One region of the Paenibacillus sp. V4I7 genome, then DNA from elsewhere that is predicted to be linked to it. Evidence: riboswitches for the same ligand, from Rfam matches in the RefSeq annotation. Region 1 holds a riboswitch; the other holds the start of a gene.
What was found. A riboswitch is a leader RNA that binds a small molecule or an ion and turns the genes downstream of it on or off. The one in region 1 is predicted to bind cyclic di-GMP.
Positions count from the first base shown of each region.

Region 2: it holds a riboswitch for cyclic di-GMP, as region 1 does, so the genes downstream of both, QFZ80_RS17045 (C40 family peptidase) here and QFZ80_RS30010 (GspE/PulE family protein) in region 1, are expected to answer to the same signal.

Region 1 covers NZ_JAUSZD010000002.1:6,375,201-6,382,684, reverse strand. The annotation lists partial or broken gene QFZ80_RS30015 (response regulator) at 1-173, opposite strand, end outside; gene QFZ80_RS30010 (GspE/PulE family protein) at 203-1,843, opposite strand; cyclic di-GMP riboswitch class I at 1,898-1,990, opposite strand; cyclic di-GMP riboswitch class I at 2,398-2,488, shown strand; gene QFZ80_RS30005 (DUF192 domain-containing protein) at 2,594-2,926, shown strand; gene QFZ80_RS30000 (Flp family type IVb pilin) at 2,947-3,129, shown strand; gene QFZ80_RS29995 (Flp family type IVb pilin) at 3,163-3,360, shown strand; gene QFZ80_RS29990 (Flp family type IVb pilin) at 3,382-3,564, shown strand; gene QFZ80_RS29985 (A24 family peptidase) at 3,663-4,184, shown strand; gene QFZ80_RS29980 (TadE family protein) at 4,181-4,561, shown strand; gene QFZ80_RS29975 (pilus assembly protein TadG-related protein) at 4,572-5,507, shown strand; gene cpaB (Flp pilus assembly protein CpaB) at 5,522-6,205, shown strand; gene QFZ80_RS29965 (CpaE/TadZ family protein) at 6,248-7,114, shown strand; gene QFZ80_RS29960 (TadA family conjugal transfer-associated ATPase) at 7,145-7,484, shown strand, end outside.
Region 2 covers NZ_JAUSZD010000002.1:3,452,357-3,459,840, reverse strand. The annotation lists gene QFZ80_RS17070 (sensor histidine kinase) at 1-207, opposite strand, end outside; gene QFZ80_RS17065 (hypothetical protein) at 422-598, shown strand; gene QFZ80_RS17060 (2-oxoacid:acceptor oxidoreductase family protein) at 712-1,722, shown strand; gene QFZ80_RS17055 (thiamine pyrophosphate-dependent enzyme) at 1,757-4,060, shown strand; gene QFZ80_RS17050 (hypothetical protein) at 4,131-4,424, shown strand; cyclic di-GMP riboswitch class I at 4,544-4,631, shown strand; gene QFZ80_RS17045 (C40 family peptidase) at 4,797-5,750, shown strand; gene QFZ80_RS17040 (ribonuclease H-like YkuK family protein) at 5,857-6,450, shown strand; gene QFZ80_RS17035 (ADP-heptose synthase) at 6,598-7,104, shown strand; gene QFZ80_RS17030 (phosphotransferase) at 7,129-7,484, shown strand, end outside.

The DNA.
Region 1 (7,484 bases):
GGCATCGTTAGATCCATCAGGACGATATCCGGAATCAGTTCTTCATACAGCTTAATAGCTTCTCTACCGTTAGTCGCTTCTCCAACCACTTCATAACCATTCTGCTTTAAGCAATCGGCAGCCATTTTGCGCATGAATTGGGTATCATCAACAATAAGAAATCGGTAAGACATCCTAGTTCCCCCTTAGAATTGGATTGCTGTCAATCGATCGTTTTTAACACTTCTTCGACGGTAGTGATGCCTTCACGAACTTTGAGTAGCCCATCGTACAATATCGTTTTGTAGCCGATTTGCACTAAATGGTTTTCGATTTCCTGGATCGGACGTTGCCCAGTAATGAGCTCGCGCAGCTTTCCGTCAATAAGCAGCACCTCCTGTAGGGCAACCACACCTCGATAACCGGTATCGTTGCATACTCTGCAGCCAGTCCCTCGAGTCACGGTTAATTTGCCGCTGATCTGGGTGGATACCAAGGTTCGGAAATTGCCGATAATTCCTTTTCCGTTCTTCTGATCATCCGAATGCAGAACTGCATGAGCTTCAAATAGCTTGATTTCATCTTCGGTAGCGGGCAAGGATTGAGCGCATTGACGGCATATTCGCCTTACCCAACGCTGAGCCACAATGCAGGAAAGCGAAGCGCTGAGCAGGTGCGAGTCTTTATTCATGTCCATCAGCCGGCTTATAGTCTTGACTGCACTGCTGCCATATATGGCACCGAGCACAATACGGCCGGTGAGGGTCGTCCTTATTGCCATTTCAATCGTTTCCGCATCATGGATATCACTGACCATGACGACGTTCGGATCCTGACGCAATACCGACCGAAGCACATGAGCAAAAGTCAGGCCGAGCTGTTCGTTCACCTCCACCTGTGTAATTCCCGGCATTCTGAGCTCTATTGGATCTTCGATGGTTATGATTCTATGGTTTTCGTTTGTCAGTCGAGTGAGGATCGAATATAACATGGAAGTTTTCCTGCTGCCTTCCGGCCCGCAAATCAAGATCATGCCGCTTGGCAGTCCAAGCGCTTTTTCGAATTTTTGCAAATTGGTTTCACTGAACTCAAGCTCGGAAATGGCTAGTTGAGGTTCAGAATTATCTGTCAAGCGAAGAAATAGGCTTTCGCCGTTAACACTTGGCAGGGTGGATACGCGTATATCCAACTGCTTGTGGTCAACCTTAATCTGAAAACGGCCGTTTTGTGGCAGCCGCTCTTCAGAGGCATTTAGATTGGCTAGAAGTTTGATGCGTTTGAACAACGTTTCATGCATGTGTTTAGAAAGCGTTTTCTTATTTTTGAGCGAACTGTCAATTCGGTATTTGACTATAAGCCCGTCTTCATGCGGTTCGATATGAATGCCACTTGCTTGTTGATATACGCCGGCTTGAATGATTTCATTCAACGTTTCTACGGTTGTATCGACACCATAATATCGGTTGATGGCTTCTTCCATTTCGATTCGCATGGCTATAAACGGTTGAACACTCATACCCGTCGCCATTTGAATAGCTTTAATCGCCTCTTTATTTAAAGGGTCGATCATGGCCACCTTGAGTTTACCTCCGGCGCAGCTGATTGGAACGAGATGATACTTCCTGGCAATCGATTCATCTATGAGCTGGACTGTAGGAAGATCAAATATCGTTTCGTTGAGATTTACGACAGGTACGCCTAGTTGGAACTCCAGCGCCTCGACGAGCTGACGCTCGGTGATAAACCCAAATTCGGTCAGTATCCCCCCGAGCTTTTTTGGGTGACGCGTCTGTTCCTTAAGCGCCTGATCGAGCTGCTCCTCCGTAATAACGCCATTCATGACTAGAAGTTCGCCAATGCGCATGTGCTCCTCCTTACTGAACGTATCTATTTAATGAAAAATAAAAAACCAAGCTGCTAGAGCGGCCCGGCTTTCATGCCATCGTATCTCGATGGGTTAGAACCGTGGCTTTGCGTCCCCGGCTTTCGCGCGGGTTTGCCTTTTATCATTCACTTGGATTACAGGATTCGTCTAACCATATAATTCGACATGAATAATAACATTCTGTAAGTTTATTTAAATTCCTTCCTTGCACTAGTCGTACTATTTTCCTAATTTTCAGCATTTTTTTTTGGTTCGGATGTAGGTCCAGCCTAAAAAAAATCCTGCCTTTCAAAGCCTATGAATTTATGGGAATGACATAAAACAAGGGGTTTTCTCCTAAATGATGGAATAGCGTTATCACTTTATACCCACAATAAATAGTAGGAGAACTATAAGAGAAGGTGTCTTTTGGCATGAAAATGAGTTATCTAAATTGTTAGAAAATTGGGCTTTTTGGTGGATACCTAAAAATCAAGTCGAATTCTATGATGAAAGCATCACAACGAATTCCAAGCGGAACATCGCATCTGGAATCTCGACAAAGGCAAAACCGGTGAAAACCGGCGACGCAAAGCTATAGGGGCTAACGCACGACAAAACGTGTCAAGCCAGCCAGCTGCCGAAAGAGGAAGGGCGTTTGTTTTGCTGTGCATATACAGCAGCAACCCCACCTTTCGGGAAAGGTGGGGTTTTTATTTGGCATAAGGGGGTCAAGACTGTTTGAGGCTGGTGAATACGAATACGGGCGAAACGATAGCCCAGCAGGTGATGGAGGCCAAAACCTTTGGTCGCAGACTACGTGGGTTGCTCTTTACAAAGCGACTTTCCAGCGGGTTATGCCTTCACATCGAACCGTGTAGATCGGTACATACCTTTTTCATGCAATACGCGATTGATGTGGTTTATCTGGATAAACAGCATCGTGTCGTAGGCGTAGAAGAGCAGTTGAAGCCGGGACGCGTTGGCGCTGTATTCAAAGGAACGACTTCAGTGGTGGAACTTCCCGCAGGCAGTATCGGCCTTACCCGAACGACCGTCGGTCAAACGGTCCAATTTATTTAAAAACCGAGGAGGAAATTAAAATGAAAAACAAAATCAAAGGTCTTTTAACAGAAGAGCAAGGACAAGGGATGACAGAGTACGGATTGGTTCTGGGTGTAATTGCGGTGGGTGTAGTTGGCATTCTGTTTGCATTAAAAGGGAATATTCTTACACTCTTCAACAGAGTGAACAATGATGTCTCGAATGCAGCTACTCGCACTTAATAAAATCAGCCTTCTTGTATGGAAGGGAACTATATGATGACAGCTAAATTAGTAGACTTGTATACAAATGAGCAAGGCCAAGGTATGACAGAGTACGGCTTGGTACTTGGCGTTATTGCGGTGGGTGTAGTTAGTATCTTATTTGGTATAAAGTTGGAGGTTTACAGCCTCTACGATAAAAGTGTTCGCGTCATCGAGCAATCAGCCAGAACAGTAGGACTTCTCGATTAAAAAAGGAGTGAAATGATTAAGGTGAGCAAAATCAAAAATCTTTTGGTTGAAGAACAGGGTCAAGGGATGACAGAGTATGGTCTGGTTCTTGGGGTTATCGCGGTTGGTGTAGTTGGTGTTTTGTTTGCACTGAAGGGTAATATTCTCACACTCTTCAACAGAGTCAACCAAGATGTAGCAAATGCGACTAATGGTACTCCATAATAACAGCGGTTGTCTTTTATATTAACGCTCCAATGAAGAGGGTCTTACGTTTTACGGAACGTAGACCCTTTTTATAAAAACATTCTTGGGAGGCAGGTATGGTTGTAGTTGACAGTTTGCTCATTATCATTCTCGCCATCTGCGTATTCACCGATCTGAAGTCACGCAAGATTTACAATGCAGTCACTTTACCAGGCACTGTAATCGGTTTCATGCTGCTAAGCGCATCTGACGGCTTTCCTGGTTTTGTGGATGGTGTACTAGGCTTTGTTGTGGGGTTCGGTATCCTTTTGATTCCATATCTGTTAGGAGGAATGGGTGCCGGCGACGTGAAGCTGCTCGGGCTTGTCGGCGCATTCAAAGGCGTAACATTCGTGCTGCTTGCTTCCGTCTACATGGCATTAATCGGCGGTGTGATCGCACTTGCACTCCTCCTATTACGTAAGGGTGTTATCGAGAGACTCAAGCAAGTTATTTTCTCGGTAGTGCTGCTAAGATATGGGATGAAAATATCTTCTGCTATGAAAGATGACGCCTTTACGGCAGCATTTCCGTATGGTGTTGCGATTGCAGGAGGTGCGGTATTAAGTCTTTGGCTTAGAGGGTGGGGGATTTTATGATCAAAGATGAGGGAGGGCAGTCGCTGACGGAGTTTGCCGTTATTCTTCCTATTTTTTTATTGCTGGTATGCGGTATCTTCGATTTCGGCCGATTGATGTATGCCTATATGAACATGAACAACGTTGCACAAGAAACGGTGAGGTTAGGCGGATTTGATAGGACAGATTTAGAAATCGAAACGTTCGCTAAAAAGTATGTGCATCTTGGCGATTCAAACTTACTTAGAGTTGACATCTCGCCAAAAGAGCCCAATCGCCATTCCGGCGACTATGTTACCGTTACCTTGGAATACCCATACACGTATATGACACCCATTATTTCTAAGCTGCTTCCGGCTCCGACCGTTAAAGCCGCTTCAACGATAAGAGTGGAATAGGGGGCTAGTCATGAAACTTAGTTTGATTATTGAAAAGCTAAAGCGCCTCATGGTGCGACAGGATGGAAATGTCGCCGTACTGGCGGCATTCGTATTGACTGCATTATTGGGTATGACGGCGGTCGTAATAGAAGGAGGTAAGGTATATGTCGTCAAAATGCACCTCCAGAAGATGGCGAATACGGCCGTTCTGTCAGGTGCACAAGAACTGACCACGACGGAGAATAATGTTCGCGATGTTGCGAATCAAATTCTAAGCATCCATGGAGAAACGGCAAGTTTAATCGATTTATCTGTCACCATGAAAGACAGGACAACCGCCGTTCTGAAGAAAGTTGTGGATGTGCCTCTGGCCAAAGTGATTGGATTTGATAAGGTGTCAATCAGCGTGAAAGCAACGGCGAAGATTGAGGCCATGGGGGCTGCTACTGGAGCGGCGCCGATTGGCATCGATGAATCCGTACAGCTGCATTATGGTCAAACCTATCGCCTTAAAGTTGACGAAGCGGAGGCCACGACCGGTAACTTCGGTATCATTACACTGGGAACTAAAGGCGGCTCCGATACCTACGAGATAAATCTGACTAATGGTTATAAAGGAATGGTCTCAGTCGGTGATGTGATCGATACGGAAACAGGGAATAAAGCCGGAGGGACACGTGATGCTGTACAGGCAAGAATAAATAGGAGCCCTTACACACCTGGTGATATGAGTCACCTCGATGACCCGCGTATTCTGCTTGTCCCGGTGTATAAGCCACATAACTATACGGGTGGACAAATCAAAAAGATTGAAATTACCGGATTCGCCTACTTCTATCTAAGCGAACCCATGGATTATAACACGAAAGAAGTCATAGGCGTATTTATCCAAAGACCCGGCATAGGATTTGTTAAACCAGGGGCAGTAGACCGCGGTGCATATGTTATTAAACTAACTGAGTAGGTGGCATGACAACCATGAGATCAAAAATCATTTTTATTGCGGCACTCATAATGGGACTAGTAACAACCTTTCTTTTCTTTAACTATATGAAGCAGTACAACCAAACGACGACAGTAAGCGAGAACATGGTCGAAGTTGTTGTCGCTAAGCAGCAGATTCAGAGAAATCAACAAATCCAATCCGGTATGCTTGAAGTGAAGATGGTTCCCTCCCTGGGTCTACATCCTCAGTCGATGAAGTCAATAAAAGAAGCAGAAGGCAAATTCGCAGACGCTTCCATTGAGACAGGAGAAATTCTTCTCAGTCATCGTGTTAAAGCAAGTAAAGATGAAGCCGCTATCGTAGCGAAGAAAGTACAGAACGGATATCGTGCTGTTTCGGTAGGCGTTAATATTGTGCAATCGGTCTCGAATTTGATCGAGCCGGATGATTATGTGGATGTTCTAGTTACGATTCCTCCGAAGGAAGGAATGGATAAGCAGCTTGAGGCATCCACGGTACTGCTCAGTAATGTACATGTCCTTGCAGTCGGCAGACGGATGGTCGAAACAGACAAGGAACACCCCTATGCGGAATATGCCACTGTAACCGTAGAAGTAAAGCCGGAAGATGTACCGAGACTTGTTAACGCAGCTGATCGTTTTAAAATTGGCTTAGCTTTATATTCAAGAGTCGTTCCTGCAGCTGAGAAGAAATAATATTTAACGTTAAATACCAATGAATGGAAGGAGGCAACTCTCATGTCCGATGAAGAACAAACTGTTGTAGAGCAAGTACGGAGTAAGCGGGGAGAAATGATTGCCATCTGCAGCGCGAAGGGCGGCATAGGAAGGACAGCGCTGGCTGTTAATCTTGCTGTCGCCTTATCCAAGAACTACTCGAAGAGCAACAACATTCAAATCTGCATCCTAGATGCGGATTTTCAATTCGGTGATGTATGTTTAGCCATGGATCTCCATCCTACGTTCACCATTAAAGATGTAATGGACAGTATCGATACCATGGATAAGCACACGTTGGCGAGCTACCTGATTAAGCATAACAGTGGGGTGAAGGTGCTGGCCTCGCCGGATCGTCCCGAATATGCAGACCTTGTAACTCCAGACAATCTGGACAAGGTGTGTGATTTACTGCTTTCACAATATGATTATGTCATTGTAGATACACTTTCCGGGTTTTCAGGAAAAACATTGCAAGTAATCGAGAGAGCGGACTCCGTATTAATGGTTACAACCCTTGAGATGACAGCAATAAAAAGCACCAAGCTGATGATGGAAACTCTTATACTGCTTGGACTGCGGGATAAAATGAAGCTTGTCGTGAATCGGTCCACCATGGAGAGTGTGATTAAAGTCTCCGACGTACCGGAGTTGCTGAATGAGGAAATGCCTTTCTACGTGCCCAATGAGTTCGAACTGGTATGTCAGTCGATGAATGACGGCATACCGGTTGTCTTGAAGAATAGTAAATCGGACGTTGCAAAATCGGTGTACAAGATTGCAGAGCAGCTCATCCAGCGACGTGAAATCAGCGTATTTAAGCCAAAAGAGCCTTCGTTCATTCGAGGAATCCTGCATCGAGCGATAGGGAGCACATCCATTTTTTAAAGAAAATGAACCCAACTGGAGGAGTCCATCATGAGTTTACTTGAGAAACTGCAGGCGAAATCGGGGTATCAGCAGCTTGAAGCTGCGCAAGCGGAATCTCAGGACGCACCAGTCGCAGCGGAGAAATTGGAGAAGAAGGATTTAATGGCCACGTTCCGCCGCATCCGTGGTACGGAGCAGCCGCAGAAGGAACAGCGCGAGCAGATGAGCAAGCAGCATGAATTGAAGAATCGGCTGTACAAACAGATTTTCAGTGAGCTAAAGGATGACAATGTCGAGGAAATTATTCCGAAGCTCGATGCCATGGCCGTCGAGATCATGAAAGAAGACGACTCCTTCCGGGGGAAGGTGGATCGCAAGAAAGTCATTG
Region 2 (7,484 bases), 2.9 Mb from region 1:
CGGAAACAAATGGAGGGAATAAATTAAGGGATCAATGTCTTCAAATTTCCAGTACAAAAAGATGAGTACGATCAAAATAAGAGCAAATAGAGATCTACGCTGATGTTCTTTGTAAATGAAAATAGGGGTAAGAACTAGATGGATTAATATAGCACTCATGATGTAGAAGAGACCATGTAGTTCATTGGAAATGATTGAATGGAGCAAATGAAATGCCATCCTTTCCACTGTCCGACAGTATCTTTATTATTTCTACATTATCTCACATAAACTGACCTTATCAAGGGAAAAAGGCCATTTCGAATGCTAAAGATTTGATAAAGACTTATGGTGTTATTCCTATAAACCGCTGTATAATAAAGGAACACAATGATGCAAGCGTTTACAATCTAAGTTGGTTGTCAAACAAGGAGAGATGAGGATGCGGGCGTGCTCACAGGTTTGCGGTGTTGTCTTTAATCCGATTGATGATGATTATGTGGACGTATGTGCGGATTGTGAGGATGCCGAGAAAGATAATTCTGCTCAAGACGAGAATGAAGAGCCGAAAAGTTACTATTTGGGAGGGTGCGGCCTCATAATTGATTATTTACTATGAATGGACCCTTCAAAAAAAGGTTGATTACCAGAGATTTCTTGTTACAATGAGAGTAGATTTACTATTCATACTATTCATTCTTTATGCAGTTCATTTTTGAAAGGAGACCTGGCATGGTAACTTTACCTAAATTGAACGATCTCGGGTTTTTTGAGATTAGACTGGAATCCATCGGTGGGCTTGGCGCGAATCTAGCGGGTAAGATGCTGGCGGAAGCGGGAGTCGTTGGGGTGGGTTTGAACGGGGTTAGCTTTTCTTCCTATGGTTCAGAGAAGAAAGGATCGGCAGTGAAAGCACATATAAGGTTTTGTGACATGGATACGCGAATTCGGGATACTTCTCCGGTCGAACGACCGCATGTTGTGGGTGTTTTTCACGAATCGCTTTCCAAAACTGTAAACGTTATCAGTGGCATCTATGAAGATAGTACCGTACTTGTAAATTCGACAAAAACACCGGATGAGTTGAAGGAAAAGATGAAGCTCCGGGGAGGTACCATTGCCGTTATCGATGCAATTGGAATCTCGCTAGAGGAGAAGAACCGCGTGAATATGGCGATGCTTGGCGCGCTGTTCCGGTTGTGTGATTTCCTTGATCCAGATGTCATGAGAGGCGTTATTCGTAAATCATTAGAAAAGAAATATCCGCTTGCTGTAGCACCAGCCCTACGAACTTTTGACCGTGGTTACAATGAAGTTAAGTTCCAAACGTATGCGCTTCCCGAAGGGGAGACGATGCCCGATTTCGTTCGTTTCGATACGCCAGTGCTTGGCTATGAAACGCAGTCCATTGGTGGTGTCATTACGAATCCTGGGAACAGCATTCTGAAAGATTTAAGCATTTCACGTGCGGGGATGATGCCGCATTTCCATGAAGATAAATGCATTCACTGTGCTTCCTGCGATAATGTGTGTCCGGATTTCTGTTTCGTTTGGGATGAACTCCCCGACAAGAAGGGGCGGCCTCAGATGTTCTTACAGGGGATCGACTATCAATACTGTAAAGGGTGCCTTAAATGTGTACAAGCTTGTCCGACCGAAGCGCTCGTAAGTGAGCGGGAAGAGGATGGTTATGCGGACTTAAATCGCATGCCGCATCGATTCAATCTAGCTGTAAACTCTTAGAGAGTATTTATGGGAGAAGGGTGGAACTACTCGCATGTCCATTGATATCAAGAAGGAATTAGGGCAAGCCAAGGTCGAACAGCGCATTGTATATGAATCAGGTAACGAGATGGCGGCATATGCGGCTCATCAAATTAATTATCATGTTATGGGATACTTTCCGATATCTCCATCTACGGAGGTTGCCCAATTTCTAGATCTTATGAAGTCCAACGGACAACATGATATCGTGCTCATTCCAGCAGATGGTGAACATGGTTCGGCTGGCATATGTTATGGCGCTTCAACTGCTGGCGGCCGCGTATTTAACGCGACAAGCGCCAACGGTTATTTGTACATGTTAGAGCAAATGCCGGTACAATCGGGGACACGCTTTCCCATGGTAATGAACTTGGTATGTCGCTCTGTATCTGGACCACTGAATATTCATGGGGATCACTCCGATTTATACTATGCTTTAAATACAGGTTGGCCGATTGTGATGTGTCGGGACCCGCAAGCGGTCTATGATATGAATATCATAGCTTTAAAGCTGGCTGAGGATCCGGAAGTGCGCTTGCCGGTTCTGGTTGCTTCAGACGGCTATTTCACGTCCCACCAAAAGCGTAGAGTACAAACGTTCGCACATCGTGAGGATGTGCATGCTTTCGTCGGAGAGAAGCCACAGGGCTTCCCGGATACGTTGGATCGTAATAATCCGATTACCGTAGGTCCTTATATGAATGAGCCGGATTATATAAATAACTGCTATCAGCAGTCCATGGCCATGTATAACGCCGAAGGTGTTTATGATCGTATTCGGCAGGAATACGCGGAGTTAACAGGCCGTGATTATCCGATTCTTGAGCTATACCGCATGGAGGACGCGGAAGTCGCCGTGTTCTTGATGAATTCGGCTTCCGAAATCATTAAGGACGTCGTCGATCAACTCCGTGAGAAGGGTATTAAGGCCGGATCGATCGCGCCGAATATCATCCGACCATTCCCGGCAAAGCAGATCGCTGAAGCTTTGCAGCATGTGAAGGCGATCACCGTTGGCGATCGCGCGGATTCCTATGGCGGTCATGGCGGCAATATGGTCAACGAAATTAAAGCGGCGCTGTTCACACACGGGAACAGAGATACGCTTGTCATAAGCCGAATCTACGGCTTAGGTGGCAAGGACTTTTATGCCGAAGACGGGCATAGTTTGTTCCAATTTGCCATTGACGCTGTACAAAGCGGCAAGGTTGAAGTTCCCTTCGATTACTACGGCCACACGCCAGGTGATCCTTCGAAAGCGCCGAAGCGGGTGTTGACGCCGATGAAGTATGAGGATTTGAAGACGGGACTCATCACGGTAACGCCGGATGAGAACTCAGGCAAGCTGAATGTGCGTATTCCGCCACTGCGAGCACTGACGAAGAAACCGAAGCGTATTGCTCCGGGGCATGGCGCTTGTCCAGGTTGCGGTATTTTCTCCGGCTTGGAACTGTTTTTCAAAGGGATTGAAGGCGACATTGTCTCGATCTTCCACACAGGCTGTGCGATGGTTGTAACGACGGGTTATCCGTATTCGGCTCACAAAGCGACCTATATTCATAATCTGTTCCAGAACGGCGCAGCGACCCTCTCAGGAGTTGTGGAGATGTTCTGGGAGCGCAAGCGACGTGGCGAGCTCGACCATTTGGGTTTGAAGGACGATTTCACCTTCGTGATGATCACTGGTGACGGCGGAATGGATATCGGCATGGGACCAGCAATCGGAGCGGCTTTGCGCAATCATAAAATGATTATTCTCGAGTACGATAACGAGGGATACATGAATACGGGTGCGCAGTTGTCTTATTCGACGCCAATGGGTCATCGTACATCGACTTCGAACGTTGGGAAGCACCAAGGTGGTAAAGTGTTCCATCACAAGGATACCGCCCAAATTATGGCCGCTACCCATATTCCGTATGTATTTACGGGGTCGGAAGCGTATCCGCAGGATCTTGTGAAGAAAGCCGCGAAAGCACAATGGTACGCTCAAAATGAGGGATTGGTATATGGAAAAATTCTCATTGCCTGTCCGCTGAACTGGCTGTCGGATGACCAGGAAGGCTCCAATATCGTTGGAGCTGCGGTAGACTCCTGCTTCTTCCCGCTCTATGAAGTGGAACACGGGGTTACATCCATCACATATAACCCGGAGGATAAGAGCAAGAAGATACCACTATCGGATTGGCTCAAGACGATGGGGAAAACGAAGCATATGACGAAGCCTGAATATGAGGGTTCCCTGAAATCATTCGAAACGGAAGTCGAGCGTCGTTGGAATATGTTAAAAGCCAAGCATGAGAATGCTTATTTATAAGTCGTCATCATAAAAAATGAAGGCACATTCACCTCCGTGGTGAACGTGCCTTTTTATCGGAGGAATGAAAATGCCCTATGTGTTGCAGCACAAAATATCGCAGCAGATTTTCACATGCACACTTGTCAATCACTACGGTTTAGCCTATTATGGCGTTAAATTTTGGCCGGATTTAGAAGAGGCTGAGCAGCAGTTTCCTGCTTTTCTGCACAACATAGGGGAAATGGAGCCGGATGCTTGGCAGGTGACTGAGCTCGAGGAAGGGGAAATGAAGCTCTGCAATGTGAAGTTGAAAAATGATCCTAATTTACAAGTGTTTTGGACACATACACGAAAACTGGAAGTCCGTAAACTGGAAAAATAAACCTTAGCGTCAATAGGTACGCAGACACTATGATATCGACAAAGAATCGCAACCTTTCGCCTATATTCGTGAAGAACCCCCTCAAACTATAATAAGATGCGAAAGAAAAAATTAACATCACAACGAAATGGCAAACCGAGCGAAAGCTAGGGACGCAAAGCTTTAGGGGCTCTCGTGCCAAAGGTACAGTGCTAGCCAGCTGCCGAATGCGATAGGACCCATCTACAAGAAGAGGATGACCCAGCTGAGGCAAACGGGTCATCCTTTTTACGATGTAGAGGAGGTGTCAGGTTCAAATAATCCATTTCGCCAGTTCGGTTTTACGTGACTCAAACGCAGCAAGAGCGATATCAACCTATGGAGGTAGAGACGATGAGAAAATGGACGATGGTTATCGGAATGCTTGTTTTAGCGCTTACTTTTGTAGTCCCTGCAGCCATTCAGGCAGAAGAGGGGGTAACAACAAAGGCTCAAATTGTTTCGGGGGTAAGCTTCAGAGATCAAGCTAGTACTTCAAGCAATGTTATACGTTTATTGAAAACAAACGAAATTGTTACCGTCACAGACTATGTAACGACGAATTGGTATAAAATCAAGGATGCGCAGGGCGTAAGCGGCTATGTTTCGACGAATAGCAGATACATAAAAATAACTAGTAATGCGGAAATCATCTATGGCGTAAACTTTCGTACACTTCCAGCAACCGAGCCCGGCTCCAAGATTATTCGAATGCTTAGTAAAGGGGAAGACTTCCTCGTTATAGCAAAAGTCAACGACAGTTGGTATCAAATTCAAGACGCCAATGGAACTAACGGGTATGTAAGCACAAATAGTAAATACATAAGCACGGATTTCTCTGTCATCAAACCCAATCTACCTCTCGCTGAAGAAATTGAAGCTGTTATTGCAGCTGGCCAAGTTTACTTAGGCACACCTTATGAGTTTGGTTCGGTACGCAATGACACCACGACCTTTGATTGCTCGGATTTCATTCAAACGATGTTCTGGGATGCTCTAAGATTCTCCGTACCAAGCGATTCACAGGCACAAGGCAACTATGTTAAATCGTTAGGTCCTGTAATTCAGGAGTGGACAAATTTGAAACGTGGAGATCTGATGTTCTTCAGCAGCTACAAAGGGAGTAGAGAATCAGATTATGATAACGTGAACGTTCTTACAGAGCCGATCACGCATGTTGGACTTTATTTAGGAAATGGGAATATGCTGCATACGTATTCTGTCGAATCCGGCGGAGTTCGCACAGATACGATCGCTGGGAAGCAATGGGAAAATCGATTTTTGTTCGGCGGCAGTGTTTTACGATAAGTGATGGTTCGATCATAGGAGTTTTGCCATATACTATAGATAGGGGCGGATGCAGCTTCAGCATCCGCTTCTTCCTCATTCTAAGAAGAAAGGAAGAACCTTATCTTTGAAACCTTTGACGACGACCCATCCACTGGAATTTCGGAACACAACGGAAAGAGGACTTAACCTAGATACCGTACACGAGCGTATTCTACAATTCATGCGTCACGACCCCGTAGCAACCTACAAATTTATTATTGGTACGGATTGTCAGGTACACACAGGTCATACGAAATTCATTACCGGTGTAGTTATCCAGCGGTTAGGAAAAGGAGCGTGGGCGTGTTATCGTCAAGTCATCGTTCATCGGGCCCTACATTCGATTAAGGAAAAACTTTCGATGGAAACTGCTTTGAGTGAAGAGATTGCCATGTATTTTGATGAGTCTAAGCGACAGGATATGGAAAACATTATTCTTCCACATCTGTATCAAGGTGCTTCCTTCGACATGTTTATTCATATTGATGCTGGTGACGATGAGAATAAAAACAGGACTGCAAAATTCGTCCAAGAAATGGTGCGGAGAGTGGAATCTGTTGGTATGGTTCCTGTTATTAAACCAGATTGTTATGTAGCTTCGGCCTATGCCAATCGGTTTTCGAAGAAGCCGTATCAGCCAATTTATGAGAATCACGAGGTCATCGATGGCATCCTATAAGAGAAATCGAAACCGTTAGTTCGAAGTGGTCACCACGATCATAGGAACTGACGGTTTTGTTTAGTTTAGAAGGTTGTGAAAAGAGGATTCCTCAGCTTCTTAGCGAAATAATGCTTTTACAAGGTTAGAGAGAAAGGGGAGAACAAGATGAGCAAAACATTTATAATCGAAGCCGTTATGCTAGCGGTGCATGGTCAGTTAATGCTGCCTGGGCAGCCTGTTACTTATGTGATACCTTATACCAGCATTCAGGAATTATACGAGCTTCAGACAGGCTCTGAGCCGATCATGTTAGAGGAAGAAGACGATGGTTTCGTGAAGCAAATGATTGGTGAGCTGATTGCTTTCTTCGAGGAATCTTTTAATAAGAAAAAAATTGAAAAAGCGTTAACTGTTCCATGGCGGAAAAGCCCACCTTTGCCAATTAATGAGCATGTCACCTTGATGGTTGTTTTTGCAATTGACAATGAGGAGTATGGGGACAATTTTGACCCGATTGAAACCGAATTAATTCTAACGGCGATCAAAGAACAGGCTGCTTTGTTAACTGACCAGTTAGATTTCATTGAACGTATGGTTCAAGCAGGAATTCCAGTCGAAGCATATGACGTAGAGGATTTTGAATTTGCGGTAGAAGGTGACAATCAGGTTTAGGAAGAGGAGTTGAGGAAGGCAATTATGCGTGTCAAAGATCAAGAGGAGCAATTAACCTCACTACCAACTTACTGGTTTCCAGCTCAAACATGGTCCATGCGTGTTGGCGCGGGAGGTATGAATAATACAACTCGGTTCGTAGACGTGGAAGGTACTTCCTATGTTCTTCGATTGTACGAAACTCATCGTGACATGGACAAAATTATGTTCGAACATAGTGTTCTTTTGGCACTAGACAAAGAAAAAGATAAACTTCCCTTTCGTGTACCTGTGCCAGTGGAGCTCCCAACTGGGGGGACTGTTGTTCGCTTAGATGCAAGCGAAGGCAAATTGGCTGCCTTATTTACGTATACAGATGGCTGTAATCCTACTTGGGGGAG